2 regions of the Streptomyces sp. NPDC058335 genome follow, and region 1 is predicted to be linked to the other one. Evidence: predicted binding sites of a transcription regulator. Region 1 holds the regulator's gene; the other holds the start of a gene.
What was found. The regulator HrcA, encoded in region 1, represses chaperone genes, less so after heat shock. The targets are predictions, from matches to a motif close to TTNGCACTCNGNNNNNCNGAGTGCNAA.
Positions count from the first base shown of each region.

Region 2: groL (chaperonin GroEL) is a predicted target of HrcA. The motif match lies at 3,572-3,598, and genes of this name have one in related genera.

Region 1 is NZ_JBHXHX010000020.1:32,777-48,025, reverse strand. It holds gene holA (DNA polymerase III subunit delta) at 2-991, shown strand; gene ACFWJX_RS32010 (nuclear transport factor 2 family protein) at 1,195-1,590, shown strand; gene rpsT (30S ribosomal protein S20) at 1,793-2,059, opposite strand; gene lepA (translation elongation factor 4) at 2,280-4,148, shown strand; gene ACFWJX_RS31995 (AMP-dependent synthetase/ligase) at 4,358-6,232, shown strand; gene ACFWJX_RS31990 (SpoIIE family protein phosphatase) at 6,538-8,442, shown strand; gene hemW (radical SAM family heme chaperone HemW) at 8,495-9,727, shown strand; gene ACFWJX_RS31980 (DUF3097 domain-containing protein) at 9,766-10,617, opposite strand; gene ACFWJX_RS31975 (MBL fold metallo-hydrolase) at 10,649-11,374, opposite strand; gene hrcA (heat-inducible transcriptional repressor HrcA) at 11,534-12,550, shown strand; gene dnaJ (molecular chaperone DnaJ) at 12,551-13,684, shown strand; gene ACFWJX_RS31960 (nitronate monooxygenase) at 13,860-14,960, shown strand; gene ACFWJX_RS31955 (16S rRNA (uracil(1498)-N(3))-methyltransferase) at 14,957-15,249, shown strand, end outside.
Region 2 is NZ_JBHXHX010000002.1:151,059-166,307, forward strand. It holds gene ACFWJX_RS03810 (glucosyl-3-phosphoglycerate synthase) at 1-816, opposite strand, end outside; SAM riboswitch class I at 993-1,139, shown strand; gene thrC (threonine synthase) at 1,155-2,438, shown strand; gene ACFWJX_RS03820 (MoaD/ThiS family protein) at 2,435-2,710, shown strand; gene ACFWJX_RS03825 (cold-shock protein) at 3,164-3,370, shown strand; gene groL (chaperonin GroEL) at 3,762-5,387, shown strand; gene ACFWJX_RS03835 (methyltransferase domain-containing protein) at 5,492-6,169, opposite strand; gene ACFWJX_RS03840 (NADH:flavin oxidoreductase) at 6,309-7,493, shown strand; gene ACFWJX_RS03845 (MFS transporter) at 7,688-9,160, shown strand; gene ACFWJX_RS03850 (carboxylesterase/lipase family protein) at 9,273-10,856, shown strand; gene ACFWJX_RS03855 (hypothetical protein) at 10,991-11,554, opposite strand; gene ACFWJX_RS03860 (PTS transporter subunit EIIC) at 11,789-13,237, opposite strand; gene murQ (N-acetylmuramic acid 6-phosphate etherase) at 13,254-14,189, opposite strand; gene ACFWJX_RS03870 (MurR/RpiR family transcriptional regulator) at 14,242-15,126, opposite strand; gene ACFWJX_RS03875 (hypothetical protein) at 15,182-15,249, shown strand, end outside.

The DNA of each region.
Region 1 (15,249 bases):
AATGGCCAGGAAGACTGCGAATGACGACCCTCTCGCTCCGGTGACGCTCGCCGTGGGCCAGGAGGACCTGCTGCTCGACCGTGCCGTGCAGGAGGTGGTGGCCGCCGCCCGTGCCTCCGACGCCGACACGGACGTACGTGACCTGACGTCGGACCAGCTTCAGCCCGGCACTCTCGCCGAGCTGACCAGCCCGTCGCTCTTCGCGGAGCGCAAGGTCGTGGTCGTACGCAATGCGCAGGACCTGTCCGCCGACACGGTCAAGGACGTGAAGGGGTATCTGGGGGCGCCCGCCGAGGAGATCACGCTCGTGCTGCTGCACGCGGGCGGGGCCAAGGGCAAGGGGCTGCTGGACGCCGCGCGCAAGGCGGGGGCGCGGGAGGTGGCCTGTCCGAAGATGACCAAGGCGGCGGACCGGCTGGCCTTCGTCCGGCAGGAGTTCCGGGCGACCGGGCGGTCGGCCACCCCCGAGGCCTGTCAGGCGCTCGTCGACTCCGTCAGCAGCGATCTGCGGGAGCTGGCGGCGGCGGTGTCGCAGCTCGTCGCCGACATCGAGGGGACCATCGACGACGCGGTCGTCGCGCGGTACTACACGGGCCGGGCCGAGGCGTCGAGCTTCACCGTCGCCGACCGGGCCGTGGAGGGCAGGGCGGCGGAGGCACTGGAGGCATTGCGTTGGTCGCTGGCCACCGGCGTCGCACCCGTGCTGATCACCAGCGCGCTCGCGCAGGGCGTGCGGGCCATCGGCAAGCTGTCCTCCGCGCGCGGGGGCAGACCCGCGGACCTCGCGCGGGAGCTGGGCATGCCGCCCTGGAAGATCGACCGGGTCCGCCAGCAGATGCGGGGCTGGACGCCCGACGGGGTCTCCATGGCCCTGCGCGCGGTCGCCGAGGCCGACGCGGGCGTGAAGGGCGGCGGCGACGATCCGGAGTACGCACTGGAGAAGGCCGTGGTGGCGGTGGCACGGGCGGCACGTTCCGGGGGCCGGGCGTAGATCCGGTCGGCGCCGCTGCCGCCGGCGCCTGTCGTGTACGCCGGTCCGTTGACCCGTTGACCCGTTGACCCGTCGGCCTGTCGATCCGTCGTTCTACGTTCCGGGGGCCGGGCCTAGATCCAGTCGCCGTCCGTGCAGGGCGGAGGAGAATTGTAGGACCAGTCGACGCATCGCCCAGGACGGCGGAAAGGTGGCGATCGACCATGGCTGAACACCCGCACGCGGCGCTCGTTCGCAGGGGCTTCGAGGCCTTCTCCCGAGGGGACATGGACACCCTGAGGGAACTGATGGCGAAGGACGCCACGCACCACGTGCCCGGCACGCACCCGCTCTCGGGTGACTTCAAGGGCCAGGACGCGATCATCGACATGTACCGGCGGCTCGGCGAGGAGACGAGCGGCACGATGCGTCTGGAGATGCTCGGCATCTGTGTCGACGGCCGCGGCCACGCGGTCGGTATGTGCCGTGTCACCGCCGAGCGGCAGGGCAAGCACCTCGACGACACCGGATGCATCGTGTTCCGGATCGTCGGGGACAAGATCACGGATCTCGACGAGTGCGTCGAGGACATGGACAAGAGTGACGACTTCTGGTCGTAGGAGACCCACGCAGGAATGCCGAAAGCCCCGGTGCCCGCCCTGGGGAAGGGCGAGGCGCCGGGGCCTTCGGTCTGAATGTCAGAATGCTGGATCCACGCCCGCGTGGCGAACGCAGGCCGCGCGTGGATCCGTGGGTGCCGGTCGGGAGCGGATGAGAGAGGGCCCGCTCTGGTCTCCCCGGCGATCAGATCAAGAAAGGAGTTCAGCCCTTGAGGGACGAGACCTTCGAAGCAAGCGCCGACTTCTTGTTGGCGGCCTGGTTCTTGTGGATGACACCCTTGGAGACGGCCTTGTCGAGCTGACGCGCGGCAGCGCGCTGGTACTCGGTGGCCTTCTCGACGTCACCCGCGGCAGCGGCCTCGCGGGCCTTGCGGATCGCGGTCTTCAGGGAGGACTTGACGGCCTTGTTGCGCAGCCGAGCCTTCTCGTTGGTCTTGATCCGCTTGATCTGGGACTTGATGTTCGCCACGAAAGAGCCTTTGCAGGTTCAGGCACGGGGCCGCTCGGGTCCCGCGCCAGGTGATTTCTTGAGTGTGTCTCGTGCTGAGAGGGCATGAGACACAGCCACCCAGGCTACCAGTGCACGGGAGAGCGGCCCAAACCGGTTCCCGGTCGCCGCGCGTGGGACCATGGAACCTACGTATCGATCCGACCCGAGGCATAAGGCGCCTCAAGAGACAGGACCCTGCGTGCCCGCGACCCCTAACAATGTGCCCGAGCCGAGCCGTACCGACCCGGCACTGATCCGCAACTTCTGCATCATCGCGCACATCGACCACGGCAAGTCCACGCTCGCCGACCGGATGCTCCAGCTGACCGGTGTGGTCGAGCAGCGGCAGATGCGTGCTCAGTACCTCGACCGTATGGACATCGAGCGTGAGCGCGGAATCACGATCAAGTCCCAGGCGGTGCGTCTGCCGTGGGCTCCCACCGAGGACCCCGCGAACACGCACATCCTCAACATGATCGACACCCCGGGTCACGTCGACTTCACCTACGAGGTCTCGAGGTCGCTCGCCGCCTGCGAGGGCACCGTGCTCCTCGTCGACGCCGCCCAGGGCATCGAGGCCCAGACCCTCGCCAACCTCTACCTGGCGATGGAGAACGACCTCAAGATCATCCCCGTACTGAACAAGATCGACCTGCCGGCCGCCCAGCCGGAGAAGTTCTCCGAGGAGCTGGCCAACCTCATCGGCTGCGACCCCCAGGACGTGCTCAGGGTCTCGGCGAAGACCGGCATCGGCGTCGACGCGCTCCTGGACCGGGTGGTCCGCGACGTCCCGGCGCCGGTCGGCGTCAAGGACGCCCCCGCCCGCGCGATGATCTTCGACTCGGTCTACGACTCCTACCGGGGCGTCGTCACCTACGTCCGGGTCATCGACGGCCAGCTCAACAAGCGCGAACGCATCAAGATGATGTCGACCGGCGCCACCCACGAGCTCCTCGAGATCGGCGTCTCGTCCCCCGAGATGACGTCGGCCGACGGCATCGGCGTCGGCGAGGTGGGCTACATCATCACCGGCGTGAAGGACGTCCGTCAGTCCAAGGTCGGCGACACCATCACCAGCAAGGACAAGGGCGCCACCGAGGCCCTCGGCGGGTACAAGGACCCCAAGCCGATGGTCTTCTCCGGCCTCTACCCGCTGGACGGCTCGGAGTACCCCGACCTCCGCGAGGCGCTGGACAAGCTCCAGCTCAACGATGCCGCCCTGGTCTACGAGCCGGAGACCTCCGCGGCCCTCGGCTTCGGCTTCCGCGTCGGCTTCCTGGGCCTGCTGCACCTCGACGTCATCCGTGAGCGCCTGGAGCGCGAGTTCAACCTCGAACTCATCGCCACCGCGCCCAACGTGGTCTACCGCGTGATCATGGAGGACGGGAAGGAGCACACGGTCACCAACCCGAGCGAGTTCCCCGAGGGCAAGATCGACAAGGTCTTCGAGCCGGTCGTCCGGGCCACGATCCTCGCGCCCAGCGAGTTCATCGGCTCGATCATGGAGCTGTGCCAGACGCGCCGCGGCACCCTCCTCGGGATGGACTACCTCTCCGAGGACCGCGTCGAGATCCGCTACACCCTCCCCCTCGCCGAGATCGTCTTCGACTTCTTCGACAACCTGAAGTCCAAGACCCGCGGCTACGCCTCGCTGGACTACGAGCCCACCGGCGAGCAGGACGCCCAGCTGGTGAAGGTCGACATCCTGCTCCACGGCGACCGGGTCGACGCCTTCTCCGCCGTCACCCACAAGGACGCCGCTTACGCGTACGGCGTACGGCTCGTCGCCAAGCTGCGCGAGCTGATCCCGCGCCAGGCCTTCGAGATCCCCATCCAGGCCGCCGTCGGCTCGCGGGTCATCGCCCGCGAGACCATCCGTGCCATCCGCAAGGACGTCCTCGCCAAGTGCTACGGCGGCGACATCTCCCGTAAGCGCAAGCTGCTGGAGAAGCAGAAGGAAGGCAAGAAGCGGATGAAGATGGTGGGTTCCGTGGAGGTTCCGCAGGAGGCCTTCATCGCCGTCCTGAGCAGCGAGGAGAACGCGGGTTCGGGCAAGGGCAAGAAGTAGCCCTCCGACACGCTGGTTCCGGGGCCCGTCGCGCTGTCGCGCGGCGGGCCCCGCGCCGTCCCCGGGTCGCCGTTGTGTAAAAGTGACAGTCCGTGGCCCTTACGTGCAGGCCAGTCGCCCTCTACTCTGATCCCTGCTCGATAGTTACTCGCGAGTTAAACAACAGCCGCACTGAGCCAGCCGCATCGTCGCGGGCCCCGGAGGATGTCGTGAGCGACACACAGACACTGATCGAGAACCGTCCGCCGTCCGTCGCGGGCCTCTTCCTGGAGCGCGTGACCGCCACGCCCGACGCGGAGGCGTACCGCTATCCCGTGCTGGCGTCGGCGGGCGAGGGCCCGGACGACTGGAAGTCGCTGAGCTGGGCGCAGGCCGCCGAGCGGGTCCATGCCATCGCGGCCGGCCTGATCGAGCTGGGCGTGCAGCCCGAACAACTGGTGGCGCTCGCCGCCTCCACCCGGATCGAGTGGATCCTCGCCGACCTCGGCATCATGTGCGCGGGCGCGGCGACGACCACCATCTATCCGCAGACCAACGCCGAGGAGTCGGCGTTCATCCTCTCCGACTCCGGGAGCCGGGTGCTGATCGCGGAGGACGCGGCCCAGGTCGCCAAGGCGGTGGAGAAGCGCCAGGAGCTGCCCGAGCTGACCCATGTGGTGGTGATCGACCCGGCCGGGGTGGAGACCACCGACTGGATCATCACGCTCGACGAGCTGGAGAAGCGCGGCGCCGCCCGCCTGGAGCAGGACCCGCAGCTGATCAAGGAGCGGGTCGGCGCGATCACCAGGGAGCAGCTCGCCACCGTCATCTACACCTCGGGCACCACCGGCCGCCCGAAGGGCGTGCGCCTCCCGCACGACAACTGGTCGTACATGGCGAAGGCGATCGCCGCGACCCGGCTGCTCGGTCCCGACGACGTGCAGTACCTGTGGCTGCCGCTCGCCCACGTGTTCGGCAAGGTGCTGACCTCCGGCCAGATCGAGGTCGGGCACGTCACCGCCGTGGACGGCCGTGTCGACAAGATCATCGAGAATCTGCCGATCGTGCGGCCGACGTACATGGCGGCCGTCCCGCGCATCTTCGAGAAGGTCTACAACGGGGTCGCCGCCAAGGCCCGTGCGGGCGGCGGCGCCAAGTACAAGATCTTCCAGTGGGCCGCCGAGGTCGCCCGTGAGTACGCCAAGGCCTCCCAGGACAACTTCCGGCGCACCGGCAAGGCCTCCGTCCCCTTCGGGCTCGGCGCCAAGCACAAGGTCGCCGACACGCTCGTCTACTCGAAGATCCGTGAGGCGTTCGGCGGCAACCTGCGCGCGTGCGTCTCCGGCAGCGCGGCCCTCGCGCCGGACATCGGGTACTTCTTCGCCGGCGCAGGCATCCACATCCTGGAGGGGTACGGCCTGACGGAGTCCTCCGCGGCCTCCTTCGTGAACCCCGGCGAGGCCTACCGCACCGGCACGGTCGGCAAGCCGCTGCCCGGCACCGAGGTGCGCATCGCCGACGACGGCGAGATCCTGCTGCGTGGCCCCGGCATCATGGAGGGCTACCACGGGCTGCCCGAGAAGACCGCGGAGGTCCTGGAGGCCGACGGCTGGTTCCACACCGGGGACATCGGCGAGCTGTCGCCCGACGGGTACCTGCGGATCACCGACCGCAAGAAGGACCTCATCAAGACGTCCGGCGGCAAGTACATCGCGCCCGCCGAGGTCGAGGGACAGTTCAAGGCGGTCTGCCCGTACGTCTCCAACATCCTCGTGCACGGCGCCGACCGGAACTTCTGCACGGCCCTGATCGCGCTGGACGAGCTGTCCCTTCGGGGCTGGGCCGACGAGAACGGGCTCGGCGGGAAGTCGTACGCCGAGATCGTGGCCGCGCCGGAGACGGTGGCGCTGATCGACGGGTACGTGACCCAGCTCAACCAGGGGCTTCAGAAGTGGCAGACGATCAAGAAGTTCCGGCTGCTGCCGCGGGACCTCGACGTCGAGCACGGTGAGATCACGCCGAGCCTGAAGCTGAAGCGGCCGGTCGTGGAGCGGGAGTACAAGCACCTGATCGACGAGATGTACGCGGGGAGCCGGGAGGCGTAGGCCCTCTGCGGTGTGTGGGCGGCTGCGCCGGTGCGGCGTGGTCGCTCGCGCAGTCCCCCCCCGCACCCCCGTGTTCCCCCGCACCCCCGTGTTCCCCCGCACCCCCGTCTACTCCCGGCGGTGCTCGAACTCGCCCTCGAACCGGTCCTCTTCGGACACACTCGTAACCCGGTTCCCTCTCATCGCGGCCCACTTCGGTAACTCAGCGCGTATGGGCACGGTCGGTCTGTCACTCTGTCGGCATCGGTCGAGGGGTGGCGCCCGCGGACCGAGGCCCGAATCGTCCGACCGCCGGGGAGCCGTTCATGGGGGCCATTCCCACGCAGCGGGAGACCGTGTCCCGTGCCAGTGGTGCGCCCGCGCACGCGGGAGGGCACCCGCAGGCGTACGCGACCCTGGCCGGCAGTTCCCTCGCGCCCGGCGCCGCCCGCGACCTCGTCCGAGCCGCCTTCTCCGAATGGACCGCCCTCGGCGTTCCCGGCGCCCGGGAACTGGGCGGACGGCTCGCCGAGGAGGCGATACTCGTCGTCAGCGAGCTGGTCACCAACGCGGTCGTGCACGCCGGTACCGACGTCGACCTGGTGTGCCGGCTGGAGGCGGAGCCCGAGCCCGACACCTGTGCCGTCGTCGTCGAGGTCACCGATCACCACCCCTCCCGCGCCCCACGCGACGGCAGCCCCGACACCCCGTACGAGACCCCCGAGTACGGCCGCGGCCTGCGCCTGGTGGCCACCCTGGCCGACGCGTGGGGCGTGACGTACCGCAGGGGCGGGAAGACGGTGTGGGCGCGGCTGCCGGCCCGCCCGGTGGACGAGGAGGGGAATCCCCGCGAGCCCTGGGCCTCCGGCGCCCCCGCCCCCGTCCCCGCCTCCTCCCTCGCCTTCGCCGAGGCCCTCGCTCCCGAACCCCGGCCCGACGTCCACGATCGCGACTGGCTCGGCCGCGGCGCCCTCTCCTTCCTCGCCGAGGCCTCCGACCTGCTCGCCGGACAGCTCGACGAGGACCTGGTCGCCGCGCTCACCGGCCAGCTCATAGTGCCGCGCCTCGCGGACTGGTGCGCGGTCTGGCTGGAGGACGAACTCGGCTCCCGGGCCGGCTGGGACGACGGACCGGGGCCCCGGCTGGCCCGTGTCTGGCACGTCAGCGAGAACCACGTCGAGGAACTGCGCCGGGCCCTGGAGAAGGACCTGCCGCGCCCGCCCGACGGCCCCGGCTCCGGACCCGCCGCCCACCCCTGGCCCGGCGCCGCGCTCGGCCAGCACGGCGCCGCCCTCGCCTACCGCCTGGTCGCCGGCGGCCGCCCGCTCGGCACCCTCGTCATCGGGCGGGCCGGGCTGCTGCGCTTCCCCGACGAGGTCACCGGGCTCGTCGAGGACCTCGGCCGGCGCGTGGCGCTCGCCATCGGAGCGGCCCGCCAGTACGCCCGCCAGGCCACCATCAGCGCCGTCCTCCAGCGCGGTCTGCTGCCCGGCGCGGTCGCCGAGATCCCCGGCCTGCGCAGCGCCCTCGTGTACGAGCCGCGCGAGCAGGGCGGGCCGAGCGGCGACTTCTACGACCTGTTCCCGGTCGGCGACGGCCGCTGGTGCTTCGCGGTCGGCGACGTCCAGGGCAAGGGCCCCGAGGCGGCCGTGGTCATCGGGCTGGCCCGGCCCTGGCTGCGGCTGCTCGCCCGCGAGGGGTACGGCGTCGCCGACGTCCTCGACCGGCTCAACCAGCTCCTCCTCGACGACGCCACCGAGGCCGCCGACGCCGCCGCCCGCGCCTTCGTCGGTCCCGCGGGCCCCGGTGACGGGCCGCAGACCCGGTTCCTCTCCCTCCTCTACGGCGAACTCGTGCCCTTCGACGGCGGAGTCCGCTGCACCCTCGCCTCGGCGGGCCACCCGCTGCCCCTGCTGCTGGGGCCCGACGGCAGCGTGATCACGGTCGCGCAGCCGCAGACCCTCCTCGGCGTCGTCGAGGACGCCACGTACGTCAGCGAGAGCCTGGACCTGTGGCCCGGCGACACCCTGCTGTGCGTCACCGACGGCGTCACCGAGCGCCGTTCGGGCTCCCGTCAGTTCGACGACGGCGACGGCCTCGCCATCGCCCTGTCCGGCTGCGCGGGGCTGGAGGCGGAACTGATCGCCGAGCGGATCCGCAGCCTGGTCCACGAGTTCGGCGGCCGGCCCCCGGAGGACGACCTGGCCCTGCTGGTCCTCCAGGCGGAATAGCGCGACAGGGGACCCAGGGGACCTTCGCGCCACGTACGGGACAATGGAAGACATGCCTTCCGCTCTTCCCGACGGCGAGCCCGTCCCCACCGACGGCGCGCTGCCCGCCTCCGCGCTCGCCGGGGCCGCCGACCGCCCCCTCGGGTTCTACCTGCACGTGCCCTACTGCGCGACCCGCTGCGGCTACTGCGACTTCAACACGTACACCGCCACCGAGCTGCGCGGCACCGGCGGCGTCCTCGCCTCCCGCGACAACTACGCCGACACCCTGATCGACGAGATCCGGCTGGCCCGCAAGGTCCTCGGCGACGACCCGCGCGAGGTCCGCACGGTCTTCGTCGGCGGCGGTACGCCCACCCTGCTCGCGGCCGGTGATCTGGTCAGGATGCTCACGGCGATCCGCGACGAGTTCGGGCTGGCCGCGGACGCGGAGGTCACCACCGAGGCCAACCCGGAGTCCGTCGACCCGGCGTACCTCGCCACGCTCCGCCAGGGCGGCTTCAACCGGATCTCCTTCGGCATGCAGAGCGCCCGGCAGCACGTGCTGAAGGTCCTCGACCGCACCCACACGCCCGGCCGCCCCGAGGCCTGCGTCGCGGAGGCCCGAGGGGTCGGCTTCGAGCACGTCAACCTCGACCTGATCTACGGCACCCCCGGCGAGTCGGACGACGACTGGCGGGCTTCCCTGGACTCCGCCCTCGGCGCCGGACCCGACCACATCAGCGCGTACGCCCTGATCGTCGAGGAGGGCACCCAGCTCGCCCGCCGGATCCGCCGCGGCGAGGTCCCGATGACCGACGACGACGTCCACGCGGACCGGTACCTGATCGCCGAGGAGACGATGGCCGCGGCGGGCTTCGACTGGTACGAGGTGTCCAACTGGGCCACCTCCGAGGCGGGCCGCTGCCTGCACAACGAGCTGTACTGGCGGGGTGCCGACTGGTGGGGCGCGGGCCCGGGAGCCCACAGCCACGTCGGCGGCGTGCGCTGGTGGAACGTGAAGCACCCGGGGGCGTACGCGGGGGCGCTGGCGGGCGGCCGCTCACCGGGCGCCGGCCGCGAGATCCTCTCGGAGGAGGACCGCAGGGTCGAGCGGATCCTGCTGGAGCTGCGGCTGAAGGAGGGGGCGCCCCTGTCGCTGCTGCGGCCGGACGGGCTCGCGGCCTCGCGCCGGGCCCTGTCGGAGGGACTGCTGCAGAAGGGTCCGTACGAGCGGGGGCATGCCGTGCTCACCCTGCGGGGGCGGTTGCTGGCGGACGCGGTGGTGCGGGACCTGGTGGACTGAGAGGGAGCCCCGCGGCGGCGGGGAGCACGAGCGGCGGCTCAGGGCACGGTCACGTGATCGATGAGACGTTCGACCGATCCCAGCAGCTCCGGCTCCAGGTCGCGGTAGGAGCCCACCCGCTTCAGGATCGCCTGCCACACCGCGCCGGTGTTGTCCGAGGGCCAGCCCAGCGCCCGGCACACCCCCGTCTTCCAGTCCTGCCCGTGCGGGACGCGGGGCCAGGCCGGGATGCCCACCGCGGACGGCTTCACCGCCTCCCAGACGTCGATGTACGGGTGGCCCACCACCAGCGCGTGCTCGCTCGTCACCGACTGGGCGATGCGCCACTCCTTGGTGCCGGGGACGAGATGGTCCACGAGGACGCCGAGGCGGGCGTCGGGGCCGGGGGCGAACTCGGCGACGATCGACGGCAGGTCGTCCACGCCCTCCAGGTACTCCACGACCACGCCCTCGATGCGCAGGTCGTCGCCCCACACCTTCTCCACCAGTTCGGCGTCGTGCCGGCCCTCGACGTAGATACGGCCGGCGCGCGCGACCCGGGCGCGTGCACCCGGCACGGCGACCGAACCGGAGGCGGTACGGGCGGGCCGTACCGGAGCGGACGACGTGGGGCGGACCAGGGTCACGGGCCGGCCCTCCAGGAGGAAGCCGCGTGGCTCCAGCGGGAAGACACGGTGCTTGCCGAAGCGGTCCTCCAGGGTGACCGTGCCCGCCTCGCAGCGGATCACCGCGCCGCAGAAACCGGTGCCGGGCTCCTCCACCACCAGACCGGGCTCCGCCGGGACCTCGGGGGCGGGCCGCTGCTTCTGCTTCCACGGAGGGGTCAGGTCGGCAGGGTACACGCGAGGGCGCGGGCCCGGAGGGCCCTCGTGGGAGACGGGTGGGCGCATTCGGATGACGATAGGAGAAGCCCCGGCACGGTCACAGCGACACGCCGAAACGCGCGGCCAGCGCGTCCCGCTGGGCCCGGACGAACGCCGCGTCGACCACCGCGCCGTGACCGGGCACGTACAGCGCGTCCTCACCGCCGAGGTCCAGCAGCCGGTCGAGGGCGGCGGGCCAGTGCGACGGTACGGCGTCGGGGCCCGCCTGCGGCTCACCGGACTCCTCGACGAGGTCGCCGCAGAAGACGACCTCGGGCGAGGCGGGGCTCGCCGGGACGAGGACGGCCAGGTCGTGCGCGGTGTGGCCGGGGCCGACGTTCGCCAGCAGGGCCTGCCGGCCGCCGCCCAGGTCGAGGGTCCACTCGCCGGAGACCAGGTGGCGGGGCCGTACCAGCGTGTCCGCGGCCTCCGTGGCCGTGGCGTCGTCGAGACCGTTGCGGACGGCGTCCGCGCGCAGCTCCTCCGCCGGCACGGTGTCCGCGCCCACCGCCGCGTAGACCTCGGCGCCCGCGAAGGCGGCCGCCCCGAGGACATGGTCGAAGTGGGGGTGCGTGAGAGCGAGATCGGTCACACGGTGACCTGCGAGGTCCTCGGCGTGCATCCGCAGCCGGGCACCCTCGGCGAGACTCGACCCGGCGTCCACCAACAGGGCCCGCCCGTCCCCGACGACCAGCCCCGCCGTGCAGTCCCAGCCTGGCAGCCGGCACCGGCCGACCCCCGTGGCGATCCGCTCCCACCCCAGCTCTTCCCAAGTCACCGTCATACCGCGACGCTAGCCCTGGCAGCCCGGCCGGGCGACCGACCTTGCCCCGGGTGTACCCCACAGCCGTACACTGGGCCGGGGAACGCTGGCACTCGGATATGAAGAGTGCCAGGCGAGGCGCCCGGGGGACTGGGGACGACTTTCTGGAGGTGAGCGCGGATGCTGAGTGAACGCAGGCTTCAAGTGCTGCGCGCCATCGTCCAGGACTACGTCGGCACCGAGGAACCGGTGGGTTCCAAGGCGCTCACCGAGCGGCACAACCTCGGCGTCTCACCGGCGACGGTCCGCAACGACATGGCCGCCCTGGAGGACGAGGGGTTCATCGCCCAGCCGCACACCAGTGCCGGGCGCATCCCCACCGACAAGGGCTACCGGCTGTTCGTCGACAAGCTGGCCGGCGTCAAGCCGATGACGGCGCCCGAGCGGCGGGCCATCCAGAACTTCCTGGACGGCGCCGTCGACCTGGACGACGTCGTGGCCCGGACCGTACGGCTGCTCGCGCAGCTCACCCGGCAGGTCGCCGTCGTGCAGTATCCGTCGCTGACCCGCTCCACCGTGCGGCACGTCGAGCTGCTGGCGCTGGCGCCGGCCCGGCTGATGCTGGTGCTGATCACGGACACCGGGCGGGTCGAGCAGCGGATGGTGGACTGCCCGGCGCCCTTCGGCGAGGCCTCGCTGGCGGATCTGCGGGCGCGGCTGAACAGCCGGGTCGCGGGCCGTCGCTTCAGCGATGTGCCGCGTCTGGTGGAAGACCTGGCCGACGCCTTCGAGAACGAGGACCGCGGCACGGTCACGACGGTGCTCTCCACCCTGCTGGAGACGCTCGTCGAGGAGAACGAGGAGCGGCTGATGATCGGCGGAACCGCCAATCTCGCCCGCTTCGGACATGACTTTCCCCTCGTCATCCGACCCGTCCTGGAAGCCTTGGAGGAGCAGGTCGTGCTCCTCAAGCTCCTTGGCGAGGCCGGGGATTCGGGCATGACCGTACGCATCGGTCACGAGAACGCCTACGAGGGACTCAACTCCACTTCGGTGGTGTCGGTCGGCTACGGTTCGGGCGGCGAGGCAGTCGCCAAGCTCGGCGTGGTCGGACCGACCCGCATGGATTACCCGGGAACGATGGGAGCGGTACGCGCAGTGGCACGGTACGTCGGACAGATCCTGGCGGAGTCGTAAGTGGCCACGGACTACTACGCCGTTCTCGGCGTGCGCCGCGACGCGTCGCAGGAAGAGATCAAGAAGGCCTTCCGGCGGCTCGCACGCGAGCTGCACCCGGACGTCAACCCCGATCCGAAGACCCAGGAGCGGTTCAAGGAGATCAACGCCGCCTACGAGGTGCTGTCGGACCCGCAGAAGAAGCAGGTCTACGACCTCGGCGGCGACCCCCTCTCCCAGGCGGGCGGCGGCGCGGGCGGCTTCGGAGCCGGTGGCTTCGGCAACTTCTCCGACATCATGGACGCCTTCTTCGGCACGGCGTCGCAGCGCGGGCCGCGCTCGCGGACCCGCCGCGGCCAGGACGCGATGATCCGGCTGGAGATCGACCTCGACGAGGCCGCCTTCGGCACGACCAAGGACATCCAGGTCGACACGGCGATCGTCTGCACCACCTGTAGTGGCGAGGGTGCCGCGCCGGGCACCACCGCGCAGACCTGTGACATGTGCCGCGGCCGCGGCGAGGTGTCGCAGGTGACGCGGTCCTTCCTCGGCCAGGTCATGACCTCGCGGCCCTGCCCGCAGTGCCAGGGCTTCGGCACCGTGGTGCCGACCCCGTGCCCGGAGTGCGCGGGCGACGGACGGGTGCGCTCGCGCCGCACGCTGACGGTGAAGATCCCGGCCGGTGTCGACAACGGCACCCGCATCCAGCTCGCCGGTGAGGGCGAGGTCGGGCCCGGCGGCGGTCCCGCCGGTGACCTGTACGTCGAGATCCACGAGCTGCCGCACGCGCAGTTCCAGCGGCGCGGCGACGATCTGCACTGCACGGTGACCCTGCCCATGACCGCGGCGGCCCTCGGCACGAAGGTGCCGCTGGAGACGCTCGACGGTCTCGAGGAGGTCGACATCCGGCCCGGCACGCAGTCCGGGCAGTCGATCCCGCTGCACGGGCGCGGTGTCACGCATCTGCGGGGCGGGGGGCGCGGCGACCTCATCGTGCATGTCGAGGTGCAGACGCCCAACAAGCTGGATCCCGAGCAGGAGCGGGTGCTGCGGGAGCTGGCGAAGCTGCGGGGTGAGGAGCGGCCCCTCGGGCAGTTCCAGCCCGGACAGCAGGGGTTGTTCTCCCGGCTGAAGGACGCGTTCAACGGGCGGTGACGGTGGCTGGGGTGTGCGGGCGGTGGGGTTCTCGCCCCCGCCGCCCCTTCCCGTCCCGAACCCGGGGGCTGCGCCCCAGGCCCCCTTTCGGCCCTGCACGGCCTCGTCCGCAAACACCGGACGGCTGGTCGGGGGTCGGTTCGGACTTGTTCCGGGGACGTGACAACATGCCGTCATGTCCTCCGCACTGACCGATCTCTTCCCTCTCCCGATCGTGCAGGCCCCCATGGCGGGCGGCGTCTCCCTCCCGCAGCTTGCCGCCGCCGTGTCCGAGGCCGGCGGGCTGGGGTTCCTGGCCGCCGGGTACAAGACCGCCGACGGCCTGTACCAGGAGATGAAACAGCTGCGGAGTCTCACCTCCCGGCCCTTCGGCGTGAACCTGTTCATGCCGCAGCCGGAGTACGCGGAGACCGGCGCCGTCGAGGTCTACGCCCATCAGCTGGCCGGTGAGGCCGCCTGGTACGAGACCGAGCTGGGCGATCCGGACAGCGGCCGCGACGACGGCTACGAGGCCAAACTGGCGGTGCTGCTGGACAACCCGGTGCCGGTCGTCTCCTTCCACTTCGGCGTGCCCGGCCGGGACGTGCTGGACGCGTTGCGCCGGGCCGGCACCTTCACGCTGGTCACCGCGACCACCGCCGAGGAGGCCATCGCCGTCGAGCGGGCGGGCGCGGACGCGGTGATCGTGCAGGGCGTGGAGGCCGGCGGCCACCAGGGCACCCACCGGGACATCCCCGAGAACGACGGCTCCGGCATCGGCCTGCTCGCACTGATCGCCCAGATCCGGGAGGCCGTGGGCCTGCCGCTGGTCGCCGCGGGCGGTCTGATGCGGGGCGGCCAGATCGCCGCCGTCCTCGCCGCCGGAGCGAGCGCCGCCCAGCTCGGTACGGCCTTCCTGGCCACCCCCGAGTCCGGCGCGGCCGCCGTCCACAAGGAGGCGCTGACCAACCCGCTCTTCGTGCGTACGGAACTGACCCGCGCCTTCTCCGGGCGACCGGCCCGCGGCCTGGTCAACCGCTTCCTGCGCGAGCACGGCCCGTACGCGCCCGCCGCCTACCCCGAGGTCCACCACCTCACCTCGCCGCTGCGCAAGGCCGCCGCGAAGGCGGGCGACGCGCAGGGCATGGCCCTGTGGGCGGGCCAGGGACACCGGCTGGCCCGCGCGCTGCCCGCCGGGCAGCTGGTGGAGGTGCTGAAGGGCGAACTCGACACGGCGAGGACAGCGTTGTCGGGCGGTGGCGCGGCCGGTGCCGGCGGCGCGGGCGGTGCGCGATGACCGCGCCCGTGTTCGTCGTCGGGGAACTGCCGGGCGGACCCGCCGAGTTCGTGCTGGACGGGCCCGAGGGGCGGCACGCCGTCTCCGTGAAGCGGCTGCGGACCGGTGAGGAGGTCGTCCTCACCGACGGCACCGGCCGCTGGGCCCAGGGCGAGGTCGTCGCAGCCGAGGGCAAGGACCGGCTGGTCGTCCGTCTGACGCGGGTGGCGGAGGAGCCCGCCGGGTCGCCGCGGATCACCGTCGTGCAGGCGCTGCCCAAGGGCGACCGGGGCGAGCTGGCCGTCGAGAC
Region 2 (15,249 bases), on a different contig from region 1:
CATGTGCCCGCGGGCCAGCCGGAGCTGCGCGGTGCGGTAGATCGCCGCCGCCATCCGGCCGAGCGCCTGCCCGTCCTGGTGGCGGTGCTTGCGCACGCCGACGTCGACCTGGGCGAGGGCGTCCAGGCCCACCAGGTGCAGGGCGTCGACCAGCATGCCCAGTTCCACGCCGTAGCCGACGGGGAACGGGAGCTGCTCCAGCAGGCTGCGGCGGGCCGCGTACTCACCGCCGAGCGGTTGCACGAAGCCGGCCAGTTGCGGCCAGTGCATGTTGAGCAGCGGGCGGGCCATGAGTTCGGTGACCCGGCCGCCCTGGCCCGCAGCGCCGCCCAGCGGGCGGTCGTACATGGCCTTGACCAGATCCACCGCGGGGTCGGTGAGCAGCGGGCCCACGATCCCCGAGACGAAGTCGGAGGAGAACTCCTTGAGGTCGGCGTCGATGAAACAGACGATGTCCCCGGTCGTGACGAGCAACGACCGCCACAGCACCTCTCCCTTGCCGGGCACGGTCGGTATCCGGGGCAGGATGTCGTCCCGGTGCACGACCCGCGCCCCGGCCGCCGCGGCGACCTCGGACGTACGGTCCGTGGAGCCCGAGTCGACGACGACGATCTCGTCGACCAGCGGGACCTGCTGCATCAGGTCGTGGCGGATGACCGCGACGATGTCACCGACCGTCTCCTGCTCGTTCAGGGCGGGCAGCACCACGGAGACCGTCTGACCCGAGGCACGTTTCGCGGCCAGGATGCGGTGCAGCGGGCGGTCGGTCACGGACCAGGAGCGGGTGGCCAGCCAGGCTTCAGCTTCTTTCAGCACGGTCTGCGGCTCCTCACTGTCATGATCACACCTGGTGCACGAGGGGTGACGGTGTGATCCATCTCGCGGTTCGGACGTCTATCTCAACTGTCCTGGCCTTCGGTTACAGTCTTGAACAACGCGGATGACCATCGCATGTCCGAGGTGGCCTGCGTTCGCCACCCACAACTTCATACCGCTCATCCAGAGGGGCAGAGGGATACGGCCCGATGAAGCCCCGGCAACCCTCCAGCCGGTCTTGTCACGTTGTTGTGGCGAGGCTCCCGGCTAGGGAAGGTGCCAAATCCGTCTCACGGCGAGATGCGTCGTGAGGAAGATGAGGAAGGGCCTCGCCTCACATGGCTGTGCAGACAGTTGCAAGCACCACAGACTCCGTCGACCTCGGTCCCGCCGCGGCGCTCTCCTGCCGCGAGTGCGGACACCGCGTGCCTCTCGGCCCGGTCTTCGCCTGCGAAGAGTGTTTCGGCCCGCTGGAGATCGCGTACGACTTCTCGTCCTATGACACCGAGGAGCTCCGCAAGCGCATCGAGGCGGGCCCCGCGAACATCTGGCGTTATGCGCCGCTGCTGCCCGTCCCCGCCGACGTGGCGGACAAGCCGAACATCAACCCCGGCTGGACCAAGCTCGTCCAGGCCGACAACCTGGCCCGCGAGCTGGGCGTCGACGCCGGCAAGCTGTTCGTCAAGGACGACTCCGGCAACCCGACGCACTCCTTCAAGGACCGGGTCGTCGCCCAGGCCATCGAGGCCGCCCGCGCCTTCGGCTTCACGACCCTCTCCTGCTCCTCCACGGGCAACCTGGCCGGTGCCGTCGGCGCCGCCGCCGCCCGCGCCGGCTTCCGCTCCTGCGTGTTCATCCCGCACGACCTGGAGCAGGGCAAGATCGTCATGGCCGCGATCTACGGCGGCGAACTCGTCGGCATCGAGGGCAACTACGACGACGTGAACCGCTTCTGCTCCGAGCTGATCGGCGACCCGGCGGGCGAGGGCTGGGGCTTCGTCAACGTCAACCTGCGGCCGTACTACGCCGAGGGCTCCAAGACGCTGGCGTACGAGATCTGCGAGCAGCTCGGCTGGCAGCTGCCCGACCAGCTCGTCGTGCCGATCGCCTCCGGCTCGCAGCTCACGAAGATCGACAAGGGGCTCCAGGAGCTGATCAAGCTCGGTCTCGTCGAGGACAGGCCGTACAAGATCTTCGGCGCGCAGGCCGAGGGCTGCTCGCCGGTGTCCGTCGCCTACAAGGCCGGCCACGACGTCGTCCGGCCGCAGAAGCCGAACACCATCGCCAAGTCCCTCGCCATCGGCAATCCGGCGGACGGGCCGTACGTCCTGGACATCGCGCGCCGAACCGGTGGCGCGGTGGAGGACGTGAACGACGAGCAGGTGGTCGACGCGATCAAGCTGCTGGCGCGGACCGAGGGCATCTTCGCGGAGACCGCCGGTGGCGTGACGGTCGGTGTGACGAGGAAGCTGATCGAGAACGGTCTCCTCGACCCGACGAAGACCACGGTCGTGCTCAACACCGGGGACGGCCTCAAGACCCTCGACGCGGTGGCCGGCACCGGCCTCACCGCCACCATCCGTCCGAACCTGGACTCCTTCCGAGAGGCTGGCCTCGCATGAGCGTGACCGTCCGCATCCCGACCATCCTGCGCACCTACACCGGTGGCAAGGCCGAGGTCCCGGCCGAGGGCGCCACCCTCGGCGAGATCATCGCCGACCTGGAGAAGAACCACACGGGCATCGCCGCCCGCGTCCTCGACGACCAGGGCAAGCTGCGCAGGTTCGTCAACGTGTACGTCAACGACGACGACGTCCGCTTCGAGAAGGGGCTGGACACGGCGACCCCCGACGGCGCCGGTGTCTCCATCATCCCGGCCGTGGCCGGTGGCTGACCGGTGTTCAGTACCCGCCGGTAGTAACCGTCGGTAACGTTAATTACCGAGAGTTCATCGAATTGCCCCCTCCGCGAGAGAAGCGGAGGGGGCAATTCAGTGTGGTTGAGCGCGGTACAGTTGGGGAACGCGCCGCCCATTGCATGCCGGCCGCATATGAGTTCCGCCGTTGCAGGCGATGAGAAGTAGCCAAAGTGTGCATGTGTTTTGCGCCTTTCATTCCCTTTGTGGGGCCCGACTTGCCCTGAATGCGGGCGAATTCTCACTCTTCTCCGGACCGTTCGCGTCCAGAATTCTCGTCCGATTGACCTGTTGCAGACGGCAGTTGGACAGATACATTCAGCCGCGGTCGACGCGTTCCGGCGCACGCCCCCAACGAACTTGGGGGGTGAGGTCTGACCCGGATCCGCGAAGTGTGGATCTGTGCAAGGGCCAGTAATAGGGGAGTTAGGCATGGCTCAGGGCACCGTCAAGTGGTTCAACGCGGAGAAGGGGTACGGCTTCATCGCGGTCGACGGTGGTGCGGATGTTTTCGTCCACTACAGCGCGATCCAGATGGACGGATACCGCACCCTGGAAGAGGGCCAGCGGGTCGATTTCGAGATCTCGCAGGGTCAGAAGGGGCCGCAGGCGGACATGGTCCGGCTCGCGACCGGCTGAAGCACGCGCCGACTTGCAGCGACGTTCTTCTGTTCTATCCGCGAAGGGCTCGCACCTCCAGGGGTGCGGGCCCTTCGCCATGTCCGGACGGGTGCGGTGGGTGCCGCCGGGCGGCGTTGTCCACCTGCGGATCCGGCGGATCCGCTTGCGCCCGCCCGTCACCCGACCACCACTCTCAACGAGCCCGCTGCGCGGGCACACCTTGCACTCGGACGGGTCGAGTGCTAATCATTGGCGTTAGCACTCTGAAGGTGAGAGTGACAACGAAGGACCGGGTCGGTGAGGCCCGCAGGCCAGGTGGGGCAAGGAACCACGGGGCAGGCGAGCCGTCCGTCGCGGGCGCGGGCGCGGTCCGAAGGAATCACCCCCAGTCCTGGAGGGACCACTTCACATGGCCAAGATCATCGCGTTCGACGAGGAGGCGCGGCGCGGCCTCGAGCGCGGCATGAACCAGCTCGCGGACGCCGTGAAGGTGACGCTCGGCCCCAAGGGCCGCAACGTCGTCCTCGAGAAGAAGTGGGGCGCCCCCACGATCACCAACGATGGTGTCTCCATCGCCAAGGAGATCGAGCTCGAGGACCCGTACGAGAAGATCGGCGCCGAGCTGGTCAAGGAAGTCGCCAAGAAGACGGACGACGTCGCCGGTGACGGTACGACCACCGCGACCGTCCTCGCCCAGGCGCTGGTCCGCGAGGGCCTGCGCAACGTGGCCGCCGGCGCCAACCCGATGGCCCTCAAGCGCGGTATCGAGAAGGCCGTCGAGGCCGTCTCCGGTGCCCTGCTCGAGCAGGCGAAGGATGTCGAGACCAAGGAGCAGATCGCTTCGACGGCCTCCATCTCCGCCGCCGACACCCAGATCGGCGAGCTCATCGCCGAGGCCATGGACAAGGTCGGCAAGGAAGGCGTCATCACGGTCGAGGAGTCGCAGACCTTCGGTCTCGAGCTCGAGCTCACCGAGGGCATGCGCTTCGACAAGGGCTACATCTCGGCGTACTTCGCGACCGACATGGAGCGTATGGAGGCCGTCCTCGACGACCCGTACATCCTGATCGCGAACTCCAAGATCGCGAACGTCAAGGACCTGCTCCCGCTCCTGGAGAAGGTCATGCAGTCGGGCAAGCCGCTGCTGATCATCGCCGAGGACGTCGAGGGCGAGGCCCTGTCGACCCTGGTCGTCAACAAGATCCGCGGCACCTTCAAGTCCGTCGCGGTCAAGGCCCCGGGCTTCGGCGACCGCCGCAAGGCGATGCTGAACGACATCGCCATCCTCACCGGTGGCGAGGTCATCTCCGAGGAGGTCGGTCTCAAGCTCGAGAACACCTCCCTGGACCTCCTTGGCAAGGCCCGCAAGGTCGTCATCACCAAGGACGAGACCACCATCGTCGACGGGTCCGGCTCCTCGGAGCAGGTCGCCGGCCGGGTCAACCAGATCCGCGCCGAGATCGAGAACAGCGACTCGGACTACGACCGCGAGAAGCTCCAGGAGCGTCTGGCGAAGCTGGCCGGCGGCGTGGCCGTCATCAAGGCCGGCGCCGCCACCGAGGTGGAGCTCAAGGAGCGCAAGCACCGCATCGAGGACGCCGTTCGCAACGCGAAGGCGGCCGTCGAGGAGGGCATCGTCGCCGGTGGTGGCGTGGCCCTGCTCCAGGCCACCTCGGTCTTCGAGAAGCTCGACCTCGAGGGTGACGAGGCGACCGGCGCCAACGCCGTGAAGCTCGCCCTGGAGGCCCCGCTCAAGCAGATCGCCGTCAACGGTGGTCTCGAGGGTGGCGTCATCGTCGAGAAGGTGCGCAACCTGCCCGTCGGCCACGGCCTGAACGCCGCGACCGGTGAGTACGTCGACATGATCGCCGAGGGCATCATCGACCCGGCGAAGGTGACGCGTTCCGCGCTGCAGAACGCCGCGTCGATCGCCGCGCTGTTCCTCACCACCGAGGCCGTCATCGCCGACAAGCCGGAGAAGGCGGGCGCTGCCCCGGCCGGCGGCGGCATGCCGGGCGGTGACATGGACTTCTGAGCCTGATCGCTGATCAAGCTCGGTTTTCCTACCGAGGGCGGTACTCCCTGCTGAAGCGGGGGGTGCCGCCCTCGGGCGTTTCACCCCCGCCCGTGGTACCGGCGCTAGTGCTCGTAGTGCTCGTAGTGCGAGGCGACCGCGGGCTGGCCCGTGTAGTTGGGGCCGGCGGCCGGGTCCGCGCCGGTGTACCGGAACGGCAGGGTCAGGGTGCGGGCGCCTCGGAGGGTGAGCCGGTGGTGGCGGGGGCTGTAGTGGAAGCCGGCCGCGCGCAGGGCCGCGAGGGCGGGGCGGCCCGCCGGTGAGCCGTCGGGGCGGCGGATCGAGTCCGGGTCGAAGTGCGCGGCCAGCAGTCCGTCCGGGGTGAGCCAGGAGGCGGCCCGGCCGAGGAGCCCGAGCTGGTCGCCGACGTAGTGCAGGCCGTGCACGCAGGTGATGAGGTCGTACGTCCGGGTCGGCACCCAGGAGCCGACGGAGGCGATGATCTCCTCCAGGACCGGCGGGGCCGGGGTGGGGGCGAGGGGGCCCACCAGGTCGACGCCGGTGAGGGTCGCGGTGGCGGGCAGCGCGGCGGCGGCCTGGCGCAGCGCACGTCCCTCACCGCTGCACAGGTCCAGCCAGGCGGGGGCGGGCAGGCCGCCCAGGAACTCCAGGGGCTGGAAGCCCAGTTCGCGGGCGTAGCTGTTCACCCCGGTGAGGCCGCGTTCACGGTTCATCGTGTTGTTGGCGACCACGGAGGAACGTTCCAGCTCGTGCGGGGAGACCACCGGTGAGGGCTTCGGCATAGGGGCATTCTCCGGGGTGGCCGGGGGCTGTCGGCGTGGCCCGGATCACAGTGGTGGTGGGGGAGTGGGCGGAATGGCGGGGGCGGGGCGGGCCGTTGAGGGGAGAGGCCAGTTCTTGCATGTGCACATACCGTCCGGAATGTCCCCGCTCGACGTCTTGCTCGATGTCCACCATGACCTCTCCGAGGAGTCCCCTGTCGTGACTGCCGCCCCCGCCGCCTCCCGCGCCGCCGAGATCCTCGCGCGTCCCGTCTCCCTCAACGGCCTGACCGTGCCGAACCGCATCGCCATGGCGCCCATGACCCGGATGTTCTCGCCCGGCGGCGTCCCCGGCGAGGACGTGGCGTCGTACTACGGCCGCCGTGCCGCCGCCGGTGTCGGTCTCATCGTCACCGAGGGCACGTATGTCGGCCACGACTCGGCCGGGAACAGCGACCGGGTGCCGCGGTTCCACGGCGAGGAGCAGCTGGCCGGGTGGGCGAAGGTCGCCGAGGCCGTGCACGCGGGCGGCGGGACGGTCGTGCCGCAGCTGTGGCACATCGGCATGGTGCGCAACCAGGGCGAGCCGCCCGTCGCGGACGCCCCCGCAGTCGGCCCCTCCGGCCTGCGCCTGAACGGCGCCGAGGGCGCCGGCAAGGCGATGACCCAGCGCGACCTGGACGACGTCATCGGCGCGTTCGCCGAGGCCGCGGCGGCCGCGGAGCGCATCGGCTTCGACGGCGTGGAGATCCACGGCGCCCACGGCTACCTGGTCGACCAGTTCCTGTGGGCGGGCACCAACCGCCGCACCGACGCGTACGGCGGTGACCCGGTCGCCCGTACCAAGTTCGCGGCGGAGATCGTCGCGGCCGTACGCCAGACGGTGTCGGCGGAGTTCCCGGTCGTCTTCCGCTACTCGCAGTGGAAGCAGGAGGCCTACGACGCGCGCCTCGCCGAGACCCCCGAGGAACTGGAGGCCGTCCTCGCCCCGCTCGCCGCGGCCGGTGTCGACGCCTTCCACGCCTCCACCCGCCGCTACTGGGTGCCGGAGTTCGACGGCTCCGACCTCAACCTCGCGGGCTGGACGAAGAAGCTGACCGGCCGGCCCACCATCACCGTCGGCTCGGTCGGCCTCGACGGCGACTTCCTCAAGGCCTTCCAGGGCGAGGGATCCGGGCTCAAGAACCTCGACGACCTCCTGGACCGGCTGGAGCGCGACGAGTTCGACATGGTGGCCGTCGGCCGTGCGCTGCTCCAGGACCCGGAGTGGGCCGCCAAGATCCTGGCCGGCCGCCTCGACGAGCTGAAGCCGTACGACGCGGCGGCGCTGAAGACCCTCAGCTGAGACCGGCTGAGCCGTCGGCCCAGCGGCCGGCTCCTGTGTGGAGGCGGGGAGAGGGAGGGTTCCTTCCTCTCCCCGCCTCCGTCGTGCCTGGCGGGCGGGCCTCCCCCGGATTTAGCTTGCTTAACTCAATCAATCGCCATAAGCTTGCTTGAGTCAAGCAGTTCCCCCCTTGCTCATCCGACGGAGGCCCTGTCATGCCCGACGCTCCCGCCCCGCCCGCTGCGGCGGGGACATCCGCGCCGCCGAGGTCGAACGCCGTGGTGGCGGTCCTGGCCCTCGCCGGCATCGTCGTCTCGCTGATGCAGACCCTGGTCATCCCGATCGTCCCCGAGCTGCCGAAGCTGCTGGACGCCCCCGCGTCCGACACCGCCTGGGCGGTCACGGCCACGCTGCTCGCGGCCGCCGTCGCCACCCCGGTCGTGGGCCGGCTCGGTGACATGGTCGGCAAGCGGCGCATGCTGCTGACCAGCATCATCCTGCTGATCTCCGGCTCCGTGGTGTGCGCCCTCGCCGACTCCCTGGTCCCGATGATCATCGGTCGTGCGTTGCAGGGCCTGTCGGCCGCCGTGGTGCCGCTGGGCATCAGCATCCTGCGTGACACGGTCTCCGCCGAGAAGCTCGCCGGTTCGACGGCCGTCATGAGCGCCTCCCTCGGTGTGGGCGGCGCGCTCGGCCTGCCCACCGCCGCGTTCATCGCGGACAACTGGGACTGGCACATCCTCTTCTGGACCTCCGCCGCCCTCGGCGTCGTCGCCTTCGCCCTCGTCCTGCTGCTCGTCCCGGAGTCCGAGAACCGCGTCGGCGGCCGCTTCGACCTCGTCGGCTCGCTCGGACTGTCGGCCGGTCTGGTCTCCCTGCTGCTGGCCGTGTCCAAGGGCGGCGACTGGGGCTGGACCTCCGGCACGACGCTGGGTCTGGGTGCCGCCGCGGTCCTGATCCTGGTCGCCTGGGGCTGGTGGGAGCTGCGGGCGAGGCAGCCACTGGTCGACCTGCGCACCACCGCGAAGCGGCAGGTCCTCTTCACCAACCTGGCCTCGATCGCCCTCGGCTTCTCGATGTTCGCGATGTCCCTGGTCCTGCCCCAGCTCCTCCAGCTGCCCGAGCAGACCGGCTACGGCCTCGGCAAGTCGATGCTCACCGTCGGCCTGGTGCTCGCCCCGCAGGGCCTGGTCATGATGGTCATGTCCGCGGTCTCCGCCAGTATCACCAAGGCCAAGGGTCCCAAGGTCACCCTGATGATCGGCTCGCTGATCGTCGCCACCGGCTACGGCCTCAACATCCTGCTCATGAGCGAGGTCTGGCACCTCGTCCTGGTGTCCTGCATCATCGGCGCCGGCGTGGGCTTCACCTACGGCGCCCTGCCCGCCCTGATCATGGGCGCGGTCGACCCCTCCCAGACCGGCTCGGCCAACAGCCTCAACACCCTGATGCGGTCCCTGGGCACCAGCTTCGCCAGTGCCGTCGCGGGTGTGATCCTCGCCCAGATGACCACCGAGTACGGAGGCTTCGCCCTGCCGGCCGAGAACGGCTTCAAGGTCGTCATGGCCATCGGTGCGGGAGCGGCCCTGGCCGCCTTCCTGCTCGCCACCTTCATCCCGAAGCGCGGGGCGGCCGTCCGGGCGGCGGACCCGGAAGGGGTGCGGGAGGCCACGCCGGTCAAGGCGTGACCAACTGCCCAGCCGGACGCGGCCGTCACCCACACGAGGGGTGGCGGCCGCCTTCGGCACTTTGCCCGAGCACCGTCCGTTCCACGAACAGCCGCCCTTCGAGGAGTGATCGATGACGACAGTCGAAGCCGAACCCGTGGTCCGCACCGCCGCGGGAGCCGTCCGAGGACGCCGGGAAGATGGACTGGCCGTCTTCCGCGGCATCCCCTTCGCCGCACCCCCGGTCGGGCAGGCCCGCTTCCAGGCCCCGCTCCCGCCCCGGCCGTGGGAGGGCGTTCGGGACGCGCACGCCTTCGGCCCGCCGCCCCCGCAGGAACCGGGCATCCAGGGACGCACGGGCGTGCTGGACGTGCCCACCGGCGACGACTGGCTGACGGCGAACGTGTGGACACCGGACCCCGAGCCCGCCGCAGCCCGCCCCGTCATGGTGTGGATCTACGGCGGCGCCTACAAGCTCGGCCACGCGGGCAGCCCGGGTTACGACGCGCGGCACATCGCCCGCGCCGGTGATCTGGTCGTGGTCAGCTTCAACTACCGCGTCGGCACAGAGGGGTTCGCCCGGTTGGAGGGCGCGCCCGCCAACCGGGGACTGCTCGACCAGGTCGCCGCCCTGGAGTGGGTGCGGGACAACATCGCGGAGTTCGGCGGCGATCCCGGCCGGGTGACTGTCTTCGGGGAGTCGGCGGGCGCCGGGTCGGTGGCGTCGCTGCTGGCCATGCCGTCCGCGCGGGGGCTGTTCGGGCGGGCGATCGCGCAGAGCGTGCCCGGCACGTACTTCTCCGACGAGCTGGCCCGTGACCTCGCCGCCGCAATCGCCGCCGAGGCCGGACTGCGGCCCACGGTCGCCGACCTGGCCACGGTCGATCCGCGTGAGCTGACCGAGGCCGGGGCGGCTCTCTCCGCGAAGATGGGCGAGCGCGTGGACCGCTGGGGGCGGGTCGCGCCCACCGTCACGCCGTTCTCACCCGTGGTCGACGGCGAGGTGCTGCCGGTCACCCCCTGGCAGGCGCTGGCGGCGGGTGCGGGCCGGGACGTGGAGCTGATCGTCGGGCACAACGCGCAGGAGTACCGCCTGTTCGTGGCCCTGGCGGGCCTGCTGGGCAAGGTGACGGAGGAACAGGCGACAGGCGTACTGCGGCTGTTCGGGCCGGGCGGCGGCGAGGCCGGTGAACGGGCCTACCGGGAGGCCTACCCGGACGCGGGGCCGGGGGAGCTGTTCGAACGGGTGCAGTCCGACTGGCTGTTCCACATGCCGTCCCTGCACCTGGCCGAGGCGCAGGTCGCGGGCGGCGGCCGGGCCCATGTCTACGAGCTGACCTGGCCGGCCCCCGGCATGGGCGGTTCGCTGGGCGCCTGCCACGGCCTGGACATACCCCTGCTGTTCGGCACCTACGACGCCGACCTGGGCAACCTGCTGTTCGCCGGCGCGGAGGTGACCGAGGAGGCGCGCACGCTGTCCGCCCGCCTGCGCGCGTCCTGGACGGCGTTCGCCCGCACCGGCGACCCGGGCTGGCCCGCCTACGACCCGGGGGAGCGGCTGGTGCAGGTCCTGGACGCGGAGCCGGAGGTCCGCCCGTACCCGGACGAGGCCGCACGCCGGCTGTGGGAGGGACATGACTTCCCGCCGCTGCCGCTGCTCGCCCAGGGTCCGGCCCAGGGCGTGTTTCTAGAGTCCCGTCTGCCGGGCGACGCCTGACACGCACGCTGGCCGCGTTGTCGGGATCGTCCCGATACAACCAGTATCGGGACGACCCTCCGCCTTGCGATCGCACGCACCCGACGCCGCCCGGCCTGCCCTTCGGGCGGACGACGCTCCTTTCGAAACATGCCCTAGACGTTGCCCATGGGCTCGATGTCGACCTTCACCGGGGTGCCCCAGACGCGCAGCACCTCGTAGTCGGTGAACTCGTGCACCAGGCGGTAGGCCATGGCGGGGCGGGAACCCCGGCGCAGGGCGGCCAGGTACCTCTCGGCCTCGAGGCGGTCGCGCCTCGGGGTGCCGCACAGCTGCCATTCCTGGCCCGTCCACAGTTCGGGCAGCCAGCGCTGCTGGGGCTGCGGGCGGTCGCCCCGGGTGCCGTAGCGGGAGGGGGCCGTCGGGTGCGGTGCCTGCGGGGCGGGTCCGTCGAACTCGGCGCGCCGGGCCGCCCGCCGCCGGGTCTCGCACAGCAGGCACAGGTCGGGGGCGGCCTCGTCCACGGGACCGTTGGGGTGCTCGGCGCACCGTGTGGCGGGCGCGGCCGAGGCGCCCTCCTCCAGCAGTTCCAGGGCGCGCCGCAGGTCCGACCTGACCTCGTGCAGCTTGGCGTCCGGGGTGTCGGCGGTCAGGGCGTCCCCGTGCTCACCGAGCAGCCGCAGGGCACGCCCCAGGTGGGTGAGCTGGGCATGATTCATGACGAGCGTCTCCGTTTTCCGCGGCGGGCTTTCCTCCGGCCTGAGTGTTCGACGGTGCGAACACCGCCGACTCAACCGTCGCACACACCACCGACAAGGCCCCGTACGAGCCGTCCCGCGAGCGGATTCCCGCCGATTTACGGCCCTTCGTCCCAGTTGTTGTTAGCAATTCGGGACGAATGACAGGGTCGCGCCGCGAGTCGCGGAGGAGAGCCGACCAGGACCCGGGCGCGTTCATCGGCTGGATCGCGAAGGTGTCGGGCCACCGAACGGGTCAGGGGCCGGGCGGACGGAGCCGGCGGCCGCCATGACGCGGTCGGTGACGCCGAAGACGTAGGTCGTGGCGAAGCCGACCGCGTACCCCGTCAGCAGCCCGCCCGCGTAGATCGCGAGCAGGGTGCCCCAGCCCCGGTCGCCGGCCAGCAGGGGGAACAGGGCCCAGCCGGACGGGCCGATCGCCGTCGCGCCGACCTGGTCGCCGAGCATCGCGAAGAAGCCCACGAAGGCCCCGCCGGCCGCCCCGCCCACGCAGGCCGTGAGGAAGGGGCGGCCCAGCGGGAGGGAGACGCCGTAGATGAGGGGTTCGCCGACGCCCAGCAGGCCCGCCGGGAGAGCCGACCTGATCGTCGTGCGCAGCGAGGCGTCGTGGCGCAGCCGGACGTAGACCGCGAGGGCCGCGCCGACCTGGCCCGCGCCCGCCATCGCCAGGATCGGCAGCAGCACGGTGTGGCCCTGCTGTTCGATGAGCGTGGTGTGGATGGGGATGAGGGCCTGGTGCAGGCCCAGCATCACCAGCGGCAGGAACAGCCCGCCCAGCACCAGCCCGGCGAACGCGCCCGTCGTCGACAGCAGCCAGTCCGCCGCCGTGCCGATCGCCGTCGACACCGCACCGGCCGCCCACATCAGGCCGTACAGCGTGGCCAGGCCCGCGACGAGGACCGTCAGGGTCGGGGTCAGCAGCACGTCGAGGGCGGCCGGGACCCGGCCCCGGCACCACTTCTCCACGTGCGTCGCCAGCAGCGCCGCCGCCAGCGCGCCGAGCACCCCGCCCTGGCCGGGGGCGAGGGTAACCCCGAACGCGGTGACCTCCGCGACGCCCGGATGGACGACGATCGCCGCCACCGCCCCGCCCAGCACGGGCGTGCCGCCGAACTCCTTCGCCGTGTTGACGCCGACGAACACCGCGATCAGCGCCATGAACCCGGACGCCACGGCGGCCAGCGCGGGCGTCAGCCACGGCAGCAGACCGGCGTTCAGCAGCAGCCCGTTGACGCCCGCGAGGATCCCGCAGCCGATCAGGGCGGGGATGAGGGGGACGAAGACGGCGGCGAGGCGGCGCAGGGCGGCCTTGACGGGCGTGGCATTGCGCCGCTGCCGCTCGCCCTTCAACTCCGCGCCCAGCGCGGCCAGTTCCCCCGCCACCGTCGACCGGTCCACCAGCTCCTCGAACGCCGCCGTCACCGGTCCGACGACTCCCGGCCCGAGCACCACCTGGTACGACCCGCCGTCCACGACGAGGCCCAGCACCCCGGGGACGGCCCGCAGCGCCTCCTCGTCCGCCCGTGCCGGATCGGCGAGGCCCAGCCGCAGCCGGGTCATGCAGTGGGCGACGGAGAGGACGTTCGCGGGGCCGCCGACCAGGGGCAGGAGCGCGGCGGCGGTGGCACGGGAATCGGTAGGCACCTGCTGAGAGTGCGGCTCAGGGACGCGCGGCGGCGAGCGCGGCACGCAGATGACCGCCGGACTCCTCCAGAAGGCGGGCGGCCGACGGCCCGTCGACCCCGGCGAGCAGCACGAGGATCGCGTCCTTCACCTCACCGCCGGTGGCCGCGAGGGCCCGCTCGATCTCCTCGTCGTCCGCGCCCGTCGCGAGGGAGACGATCCGCCGCGAGCGGGCCCGCAGCTTCTCGTTCGAGGCCCGTACGTCGACCATCAGGTTCCCGTACGTCTTGCCCAGCCGGATCATCGTGATCGTCGACAGCATGTTCAGCACCAGTTTCTGCGCCGTGCCCGCCTTCAGCCGGGTCGACCCGGTGAGCAGCTCGGGCCCGACGACGACCTCGATGCCGTGCTCGGCCGCCGCGGCCAGCGCACTGCCGGGGTTGCAGGCCAGCCCGACGGTGAGCGCACCGAGCGAGCGCGCGTACTCCACCGCCCCGATCGCGTACGGCGTCCGCCCCGAGGCGGAGATCCCGACCACCGTGTCCTCGGCGGTCAGCGCGAGGGCGGCCAGGTCCGCCCGTGCCAGCTCCCGCGAGTCCTCGGCGCCCTCCACGGAGGTCACCATCGCCCGCGGCCCGCCAGCGATGAGCCCGACCACCTGGTCCGGGGCCGTGTCGAAGGTCGGCGGACACTCGGAGGCGTCCAGCACCCCGAGCCGACCGGCCGTCCCCGCACCGGCGTACACCAGCCGTCCGCCCCGCCCCATCCGCGCGGCGATCGCGTCGACGGCACCGGCGATCTCGGGCAACCGCGCGGCCACGGCCCCGGCCACGCCGGCGTCCTCCCCGTTCATGAGCCGGGCGATGTCGAGGGTGGGCAGCCGGTCGATATCGGCGAGTTCGGGCCGGAAGGCCTCGGTGGTGAGCGATCCGAGCTGGGTGAGCAGGTCGTCGGGGCGCGAGGTGGAGGTCATGGCGGACGACTCTTTCTTTTCCGACGCAGGTTGGCCTGGACACCCCTACGGTCTACCGGTGCCGATGGGCCAGGGCCTCGTACGACGCGGCCAGTGCCGGCGCGGCGGTGTCGTACGTCCGCTGTGCCACCCCCACGAACAGGCAGTCCACCACCAGCAGCTGGCTGGTCCGGGACGACATCGCCGCCGGCCGCAGCTCGCTCTCCCTTGCCGTCGACGTCGTCAGCACATGGTCGGCGTACTGTGCGACCGCGCCGCCCGGCCGGCCGGTGATGGCCACGGTCGTGGCGCCCCGCTCGAAGGCGGCCCGCAGCGGTTCGATGACATCCCGCGTCGCCCCGGAGTGCGTGATCGCCACGGCCACGTCACCCGCCCGCAACTGCACCGCGTTCGTCACCGCGAGGTGCGGGTCGCTGTGGGCGTGGGCCATGAGCCCTATCCGCAGCAGTTTCTGCACGAGGTCCTGGGCGACGAGCCCGGACGCCCCGACGCCGTAGACGTCGGTCCTGCGGGCGGTGGCCAACGCCGCCACCGCCGCGCCGAGCTGCACGGTGTCGAGTCCGGCGGCGGTGTCGGCGAGGGTCTGCCGCTCGTCGTGGGCGAGTTTGGCGACGACGTCCGCGATCGGGTCGTCGACGGCGATGTCGGTGGTGATGGCGGGCGCGCGGCCGGACTGCTGCTGGGCCGCGAGTCCGGCGAGGGCGAGCCGCAGGTCGCGGTAGCCGGGGTAGCCGAGGAGGCGGGCGGTGCGGACGACGGTGGCCTCGCTGGTGCCGGTGCGTTCCGCGAGGCGTGTCACGGTGAGCGCCGCGCAGCCCGCGGGGTCGCTCGCGACGGTCTCGGCGACGCGCTGCATCGAGCGCGTCATGGAGGGGGCGAGCGCGCGGACCTTGGCGGCGAGAGCGCCGCCGAAAACTTCCTTCACGTCCTGGGGCACCCGTGAAAGGTATTTTCGGCTCGGTGTCACGGTCAAGAGTGCGCACAATGGGTGCATGGACCCCTCCCACAATTCCTCCCGCACGCCCGTCAGCACACTGGAACAGGCGTTGCACGCCGCGCG